One region of the Micromonospora sp. WMMD712 genome, then DNA from elsewhere that is predicted to be linked to it. Evidence: riboswitches for the same ligand, from Rfam matches in the RefSeq annotation. Region 1 holds a riboswitch; each other region holds the start of a gene.
What was found. A riboswitch is a leader RNA that binds a small molecule or an ion and turns the genes downstream of it on or off. The one in region 1 is predicted to bind cyclic di-AMP.
Positions count from the first base shown of each region.

Region 2: another riboswitch for cyclic di-AMP. It lies ahead of O7633_RS22170 (hypothetical protein); the one in region 1 lies ahead of O7633_RS11200 (hypothetical protein).
Region 3: another riboswitch for cyclic di-AMP. It lies ahead of O7633_RS19430 (NlpC/P60 family protein); the one in region 1 lies ahead of O7633_RS11200 (hypothetical protein).
Region 4: another riboswitch for cyclic di-AMP. It lies ahead of O7633_RS30910 (C39 family peptidase); the one in region 1 lies ahead of O7633_RS11200 (hypothetical protein).

Region 1 covers NZ_CP120743.1:2,672,002-2,674,193, reverse strand. The annotation lists gene O7633_RS11205 (SRPBCC family protein) at 1-5, shown strand, start outside; gene O7633_RS11200 (hypothetical protein) at 54-1,124, opposite strand; cyclic di-AMP (ydaO/yuaA leader) riboswitch at 1,129-1,258, opposite strand; gene O7633_RS11195 (cation diffusion facilitator family transporter) at 1,412-2,192, opposite strand, start outside.
Region 2 covers NZ_CP120743.1:5,081,143-5,083,334, reverse strand. The annotation lists gene O7633_RS22175 (YibE/F family protein) at 1-938, shown strand, start outside; cyclic di-AMP (ydaO/yuaA leader) riboswitch at 1,105-1,235, shown strand; gene O7633_RS22170 (hypothetical protein) at 1,240-2,192, shown strand, end outside.
Region 3 covers NZ_CP120743.1:4,494,135-4,496,326, forward strand. The annotation lists gene O7633_RS19425 (C40 family peptidase) at 1-428, shown strand, start outside; cyclic di-AMP (ydaO/yuaA leader) riboswitch at 644-784, shown strand; gene O7633_RS19430 (NlpC/P60 family protein) at 797-1,837, shown strand; gene dcd (dCTP deaminase) at 1,967-2,192, opposite strand, start outside.
Region 4 covers NZ_CP120743.1:7,291,449-7,293,640, forward strand. The annotation lists gene O7633_RS30905 (hypothetical protein) at 1-400, shown strand, start outside; cyclic di-AMP (ydaO/yuaA leader) riboswitch at 689-831, shown strand; gene O7633_RS30910 (C39 family peptidase) at 1,052-1,927, shown strand; gene O7633_RS30915 (XRE family transcriptional regulator) at 2,099-2,192, shown strand, end outside.

The DNA.
Region 1 (2,192 bases):
CGTAGCGCCCGGCGACCCGCCCCGGTGGGGGAGGGCCGCCGGGGCGCGGTGGCTCAGATCACCGACAGGTGCACGTGGTTGGTGTGGTCGCTGGACGGGTCGCCGTTTCCGCCGCTGTACGCCTTCCAGCCGCTGCTGGGCAGCCAGATCTGCTTGAACCAGATCACGTAGAGCACGGCGAGCCGGTCGGCGTTGCGCACGAAGTACGCCGCCAGGTTGTTGCCGTAGGTGCGGTCCCCGCCGCTGGCCACGCCGCCGAAGCCGCCCTTCTGCGCGGCGAAGTCGCAGGCCCGGCCCTTCGGGTGCTCGCCGGAGCCGCCGGGGCGGTAGCAGGAGACGTACCGGGTGAAGCCGGCGGCCTTGGCCTGGTTGAGCGCGTGCAGGGTGCGCGGGGTGATGCAGCCGTTGGCCGGGGTGGGGTCGTTGACGCTGCACGACTCCGCCGGCCAGGAGCCGTCGGAGTTGCGCTTCGCGGGGGTGGCGTTCGCGCTGGAGGTGCCGCCCGGGCTGGACCCGCCGCCGCTGCTGCTGGCCTTGTCGTTGGCCACGGTGAGGGCCCGTTCGGCCTGCTCCTTGCGCTTGCCCATCAGCGCGACCTGCTTGCGCTGCTCGCGGATCTCGCCGTCGAGGGCCTGCCGGGTCTTCGTCGCCTCGTCCCGGGTGGTCAGCAGCTCGCGCAGCGCCCGGTCCTCGTTCGCGGCGATCGTGTCGAGCGCGGCGGCCCGGTCGAGGAACCCCTCGGGGGAGCTGCTGTCGAGCAGCACCGAGGCGGCGGTGAGCCGGCCCTTCTTGTACGCCACCCCGGCGATCTCGCCGACCTTGGCGCCCCGGGTGACCAGCTCGGCCTCGACCGTCTTGAGCTGGCCGCCGAGCTGCTGCTGCCGCTTCACCGAGCGGTCGAGGGCGGTCTTGGCCTCCAGGTAGCCCTTGCTGGCCGCCTCGAGCTGGGCGCGCAGGGCGGGCGTGCCGCCCTCCTCGTCGTCGCCGGGCGCGGCGAGCAGGCCGACCGGCGGCGCGGCCCCGGCCGGCGTCACCGGCGCGACCCCGAGGCCGACGGCGAGCGTCAGCGCCAGCGCCGCCGCCACCCGGGCGGCGATCCTTCCTACAGGTGCCACTGCTGGCATGTGCGTGTCCTTCCGTCAGCCGCCGACCGGGTTAGCTGACGGGTTCGGGACGGAAGATCCCTACCGCTGGAGCGGATGCACCCCACACACATGGTTCCCCGGCTCGCCCACGGGCGATTAGGCGGCGGCCACCACAGGCGCCGGAGGGCGCCGCCCGGCGGTGGCCGGGGCTGAGCCTACCGGTGCAGATGGGGCCAGCGCTGCCTCCGTGACGGAGGGTACGCGGATGAAACCTGTCAAGTCGGCCATTCGGCCGCGAATGTCGCAAAAATTGCTGGATTCCCGTCTCACCAGCCGGCCGGGCCGCAGCCGTCGCGGGCCGCTCCGGGCTCGACCTGCAACGTGGCGTGCTCGATGTGGAAGTCCTCGTGCAGGGCGGTGCGGGCGGCGGTCAGCACCGCGCCGACCTCCGCGCCGGGCGCCATGGTCAGGTGGGCCGAGGCGACCTCCATGCCGGAGGTCAGCGTCCAGACGTGCAGGTCGTGCACCTCGACCACGCCGGGCACGGCGGCCAGCCGGTCGTGCACGGCGGTCACCTGGAGGTGCTCCGGCGCGGCCTGCACCAGGATGCGCACCGCGGCCCGCCCGAGCCGCCAGGTGCGGGGCAGGATGAACACGCCGATCGCGACGGCCACCGCCGGGTCCGCCCACCACCAGCCGGTCGCCATGATCAGCACCGCCGCGCCGATCACGCCGACCGACCCGAGCAGGTCGCCCAGCACCTCCAGGTACGCCCCGCGCATGTTGATGCTCTCCTTCGCCCCGCTGCGCAGCAGGGCGAACGCGGCGACGTTGGCGAGCAGGCCAAGCACCGCCACCACGAGCATCGGGCCGGTGGTCACCTCGGGCGGGTCGCCGAAACGGCGGACGGCCTCGACGAGGACGTAGACGGCGACGCCGCTGAGCAGCAGGGCGTTGCCGAGCGCGGCGAGCACCTCCAGCCGGTAGAGCCCGAAGGTGCGCTGCGGGTCGGCGGTGGCCCGGCGGGTGGCGGTGATCGCGGCGAGCGCCATGCCGATGCCGAGCACGTCGGTGAACATGTGCCCGGCGTCGGAGAGCAGTGCCAGC
Region 2 (2,192 bases), 2.4 Mb from region 1:
GGCGGGGGGTGGCCGCCCTCGCCGGGCTCGCCGCCACCTTCGCCATCCTGCTGACCTTCGTGCTGCCCGGCATCGGCGCGGGCGGGTCGCCGCTGCCGATCGCCGTCGTCGGCTCCGCGCTGATCATGTTCGTGGTGCTGTACCTCACCCACGGGGTCACCGCGCAGACGTCGGTGGCCGTCCTCGGCACCCTCGGCAGCCTGGTGCTCACCGGCCTGCTGGGCACGCTGGCCACGGCCGCCACCCACCTCACCGGGTACGGCAGCGAGGACGCGACCACCCTGTCGATGTTCCGGGGCGACGTGGACCTGCACGGCCTGCTCCTGGCCGGCATCATCATCGGGTCGCTCGGGGTGCTCGACGACGTCACCGTGACCCAGGCGGCCACCGTCACCGAGCTGGCGCACGCCAACCCGGGGCTGTCCCGGTTGCAGCTCTACCGGGCGGCCACCCGCGTCGGCCGGGCGCACATCGCCTCCACGGTCAACACGATCGTGCTGGCGTACGCGGGCGCGTCGCTGCCGCTGCTGCTCCTGCTCACCGCCGACTCCCGCCCCGTGACCGAGATCCTGACCAGCGAGTTCCTCGCCCAGGAGATCGTCCGCAGCGCGGTCGCCACGCTGGGTCTGATCGCCGCCGTGCCGCTCACCACCGGGCTGGCCGCCGTGGTCACGGCGGCAGGGCGCACGGCAGCGGGTCCCACGACGGCGGGACCCACGGCGGGGCACGGGGCCGCGCCCCGGACCCGCCAGGCGGGCGGCGGGGACGTGCCGGCGGCGCGTACCCACGGGGGCGGGCGGCGGACCGCGGACCGCGATCTCGCGCTGGAGGCGCTCGGCGGCGGCCGGGCGGCCGAGGGATTCCCCGACGACCACGCCCCCACCCACCCCCCGGCCGGACGGCCGCACCGAGAAGGAGGCACGGAGACCGCATGGTGACACTGCGCAGCGTGACCGGCGGCGGCATCCGCCCTGAGAAGCGCATCACTGATTACCGACGGCGATTACGAAATGACGCTTTTAGTCGGCATCCGGACGTAGCTCCCCGCATGTGCTCTCGGGTAACCTCGCTGCCGGTCACCGCCGAAGGCGCGAAGCGGCGCCTGCGGTGCCGCCGCCCAATCGCCGCGAGGCGAGCCGGGGAACCAGGTGCCCGGGGTGAATCCGCGCGAGCGGTAGGGGCCGCTTCCGCCCCGAACCCGTCAGCTAACCCGGTCGGCGGTCGATGGAAGGGAACACTGTGACGGCACCCCTGCACCGCTGGTTGACACCCGTGGTGGCCGTGCTCGCTGCCCTGGCGGTCGTCGCCGGGCCGGCCGCCCCGGCGCTCGCCCTGCCCGCCGCCGCCCCCCAGCCCTCGGGGCACGAGGAGGACGACGAGCCCCAGCTCATCACCGACGTGATCGAGGCGACGAACCGGGACTACGTCCAGGCCAAGTCGAAGCTCGAAAAGTCCAAGAAGCGCCAGGCCCAGCTCGCCGACGAGGTGCGGAAGGCCCAGGAGGAGCTGGACGCGCTCGCGCCGCAGGTCGGCGAGATGGCCGCGCAGTCGTACCGGACCGGGCGGGTCGGTGCGATGGCGATGCTGCTGGAGAGCAACAGCCCGGACTCGTTCGTCAAGCGCGCCTCCGCCCTCGACGAGCTGAACATGGTCAACGCCAACAAGCTGGCTGAGGTCAGCGCGGCGAAGAACCGCGCCGAGCAGGCCAAGCTCGCGCTCGACGCCGAGGTGCGCGAGCAGCAGAAGCAGGCGTCGGTCATGGCGAAGAAGAAGCACGACGCCGAGAAGGCGCTCGCGCTGGTCGGCGGCAAGGGCTTCACCGGCGGCCTGGTCAACGCCACGTCCCCGGTCGCGCGGATCGCGCCGGGCCGGACGTCGGACGGCACCTGGCGGCCGGAGTCGTGCAGCGAGAACGACCCCACCACCTCCGGCTGCGTGACGCCCCGCACGCTGCACGCCTACAAGGAGGTCAAGCGGGCCGGCTTCAACCGGTTCGTGGGCTGCTACCGGCCGGGCGGGCCGTGGGAGCACCCCAAGGGCCGGGCCTGCGACTGGTCGCTCCAGAACAGCGGCTTCTCCCCCTGGCACAACAACGACACCCGGATGTACGGCAACAACCTCGCCGCGTTCCTCATCCGCAACGCCGACCGGCTCGGCATCTACTACGTCATCTGGAACCGGCAGATCTGGTT
Region 3 (2,192 bases), 1.8 Mb from region 1:
AGATCAAGCGGCTCCAGGCGTCGATGCCGAAGACCGTGGTGTCCGTCCAGGGATGCCCGACCATCACCGGCGTGATGAATTCGGATGCCCGCACCGCCATCAAGACCGCCTGCGCCCAGGTCGGCGACCCGTACGTCTTCAACACCGCCGGACCGGACACGTTCGACTGCTCCGGCCTGACCCAGTACGCCTACAAGGCCGCCGGGATCTATCTGCCGCACTTCACCGGCGACCAGTGGAAGAAGGGCAAGCTGGTTTCGCGCTCCGAGGCCCAGCCCGGTGACCTGGTCTTTTTCTTCAGCGACCTGCACCACGTCGGCCTCTACATCGGCAACGGCATGATGGTGCACGCGCCCCGGGCCGGCAAGCCGGTCAACGTGAGCAGCATCAACACCATGCCGATCGCCGGCTTCCGCCGAATCGCCTGATCACCGAGCCCGGCCCCCGCGAAGGCCGCGCCGCGCAGCACCGCCCGAAGGCCCCCGGTCTCACCAGACCGGGGGCCTTCGACGCGCGGCGGACATCGACGCCGGCCACGGGCCTGTACGGTGTGTCACGGCCGGTCGGGTTGCGGATCGACGGCGATCGTCTCTACTCTGGCCAATTGTCGGCCGGTAGCTGCACCGCCCAGCCGGGTGGTGACGGTGCGACACCGCCGAGTCGCCTCCGGGCGAGCCGGGGACCCAGGTACGCCGGGGTGAATCCGCAGCGGCGCTGCGGTAGGGCGCTCTCCCTTCCCGCCCGAACCCGTCAGCTAACCCGGTAGGCGGTAGAGGAAGAAGGAGAACGGAGCCCGGTGGCACACCATGCTCCGCGGCGCCCGTCACGCCGGTCGGCCGACGCCGACCGGACGCCGGCCGCGCCGCGTCCCCGCTGGTCACGCTGCACCACCGTCCTCGCCGCACTGGTCGGCGTCGCCGTCGTCCTGACCGGCGCACCGACCGTGGCCCACGCCGACCCCTCGGTCGCCGAGATCGAGCGGCAGATCGACGAGGACTGGAACAAGCTCGAACCGATCATCGAGCGGCACAACGCCACCCGGCAGGACCTCGCCGCCAAGCGCAAGCAGGCCGACGCGCTCGCCGCGCAGATCGGGCCCCTCCAGCGCCAGGTGGACGAGGCGTTGAAGAAGGTCGGCGGCCTCGCCGCCGAGGCGTACAAGGGCGACAACCTGTCGGTGGTCAACGCCCTGCTCGGCAGCCGCACGCCCAGTCAGATGATGGGGCAACTGGAGCTGCTCGACCGGTTCGCCCAGCGCCAGCAGCACGACGTCCAGGCGGTCGTCGACCTCCGCGACGAACTGGCCGCGAAGAAGCAGCCCCTCGACGAGATGGTCGTTCAGCTCACCCGCACCGAGGCCCAGCTCGCCGCGAAGAAGAAGCAGATCAACGCCGAGATCGACCGCCTGCAGAAGCTGCGGCTGAAGGTCTACGGCAACGGAGGCGGCGGCCCCCTGAAGCCCGCCCCCTGCCCGGCGTCCTACCCGGGCGGCGGCGCGGGGACGGCGGTGAAGTTCGCCTGCGCCCAGATCGGCAAGCCCTACGTCTGGGGTGCCGAGGGCCCGAACTCGTACGACTGCTCGGGGCTGATGCTGGCCTCGTGGGCGAAGGCCGGCGTCTCGCTGCCGCACAACGCGGCCCAGCAGCGGTCGGTGACCGCCCGCGTCAGCCGCGCCGACCTGCGCCCCGGCGACCTGGTCTTCTACTACTCCGACCTGCACCACGTCGGCATGTACGTGGGCGGGGGCTGGGTGGTGCACGCCTCCCGGGCCGGCGTCCCGGTGAAGATGAAGCGCGTCGACGACGGCCCGATCCACAGCTACGGCCGCCCCTCCTGAGGAGGCAAGGAAGGGCCCCTTCTTAACGCATACGGTCGAGAAGGGGCCCCTTCTCACACCCTGGCGAGGGCGGCGTGGCGCGCCGCCGCCCGCAGCCGCAGCCGCAGCGGGAGGGTCGGCGGGGCGGCGTCAGCGGGGCGGCCAGGTGCGCCAGTTGCGCCAGGAGCGGCTCGGGGTCGGGCCGCGCTGGCCCTGGTAGCGCGAGCCGTAGACCGCCGAACCGTACGGGTGCTCGGCCGGCGACGACAGCCGGAAGATGCAGAGCTGGCCGATCTTCATGCCCGGCCAGAGCGTGATCGGCAGGTTCGCCACGTTGGACAGCTCCAGCGTGACGTGGCCGGTGAAGCCCGGGTCG
Region 4 (2,192 bases), 3.2 Mb from region 1:
CACCACCGAGTACGTGGCCCGGGAACGCTGGCTGCACCACGCCGCCACGGCGGCCCACCTGCGGGGCGAGCTGTCCATCGGGCAGCTCTGCGACGTCTTCGCCCGCCGGGGCGGCTGGGACCCGCGGCGGCACCCGGTGGAGCAGGAGGTCGTCCTGGCCCGGGCCGTCCGGGACGGCAGACTGGCCCGCTACCGGGCCGCCGCCGCGCGGGAGCGGGCCGCGTGGGACGACGCCGAACTGGCCGCCGCGGCCGCCCGGGCGCTGGCCGCCGAGGCGTACGCCGCCGCCGAGCGCGTCCGCCCCGCCCCCGCGCCGGCTCCCCGCGCGGCGGTGGCCGGTCGGTTCGTCCCGGCCCTCGGCTGGCGGCCGGCCCGCTGGCGCCCGGCCCAATCCAGCTAACCCACGGGCGGTGGCGTGAGGCGGGTCACTGCCGTCCCGGATCGGGCAGGCTGGTCCGATCGGTCCGATCGTGGGCCGCAATTCGCCGACATTCACGACGCGTTGTCCCGTTGCGGGTCGGCTGACGTCTGTCGGGTCGACACTCCCATTGAGTCACGTCAGTCTCCGTATGACCCGTAAGTTGGTCGGCCTCGGCACGTTTACGCAGGTGGAGTGGGGTTGGCAGGGCTTCCGTCGGCCAGTAGTGTCGGCCCGTCCGGTGCGGTACCCGATCGCAAGAGGCGACGCCGCGCCGACCCGCTCAATCGTGACCATCACGAACCGGGGACCCATTGCACGTCCGGGGTGAATCCGCGGGCCACGGCCTGCGGTAGGGCGATCTTCCCGCCCGAATCCGTCAGCTAACCCGGTAGGCGGTGTCGGAAGGAGTTCCATCCTCGTGCAGTTTGACCCCACCCCCCGGGTTGTTCCTCCACCACGGAGCCCGGTGCCCGCGTCCGTCGCCGTCGAGCCGGCGCACTGACCGTCGCACCCCTGCGTACGCCCGCCTGAACGGGCGTCCCCCCAGAAAGCGGACCCCACCGGCCGCGGACACGTCCGCGCCGCCGTGCGCCGACGCGCGCCCGGGTGCCCCCGCTTCCGCCCCGCCCCGTGGAGGAACACGTGAACGATCAGCTCAAGCGGCACCTGCGGCGACTCGCCACGGAACGCCCCTACCAGGTCGTCGCCGGCTCCGCCGCGGCGCTGCTGCTGGCCTCCGGCACCGGCGCGCTGCTCGCCGCCGTCGACGACGACCCCGCCCCGCAGCGGACCACCAACGCCGCCGTGGCCGAGGTCGCGCCCCGCCTCGACGGCGCGGCCAGCCGCGCCCAGGCCCGGGTCGCCGCGCCGCCCGCGACCGCCGCCCCGGGCAGCGCCTCGCCGTCGCCGAGCGCCACCCCGACCACCCCGAACCCCGACCTGACCGCCAGGTCGACGCCGAAGAAGACGACGCCGAAGCCGGCGGCCCCGAAGCCGCCGTCGACCAAGGTCCTCGACTACGACTACGAGGCCCAGACCACCTACTACTACTGCGGCCCGGCGGCGGTGCGCAACGCGCTCTCCGCCACCGGGGTCGACGGCACCCAGGACGCCCTGGCCGTCCGCCTCGGCACCACCGAGATGGGCACCAACTCCGCCTACGACACCACGCGGGTGCTCAACGAGATGGTCAAGGGCGAGCCGTACCGGACCCGGCTGATCCCCGGCGGCGCCGCCACCCCGGCTGAGGCGGAGCGGCTGCGGGCCGACGTGGTGCAGGCGGTCAGCGCCGGGCGCGGCGTCGTGGTCAACATCGCCGGCGACGCCACCGACGTCGACGGCGGCTGGCACTCGTTCCCCGGCGGCCACTACATCGCCGTCGTCGGCTACCGCGACTCCGGGCGCACCGTGCGGATCGCCGACTCGGCGGACCCGGCCGTCCCGGCGTACTGGATCAGCACCGCCGCGCTGGCCCACTGGGCGGCGACGCGGGGCTACTCGGCCTGACAGCACCCTCCCCCCGCCGGCCCCGGCTCTCCTGCGAAGAGAGCCGGGGCCGGTGCCGTCTCCGGGTAGGCAGGACGATCAGACAATGGGGAGTGGGTCATCGCGTCGGCGGCGCGCCGCATGAACTCGTGCATCGGCCCGCTCCGACGCGGGTTGTGCGATTATCGCACCATGGCTGATGACCAGGAGTGGTGCTTCGTCGGCGAGCAGGTGCGGCACGCCCGGCTGTCCCTGGGGATGTCGCAGCAGGATCTCGCCGGGGCGG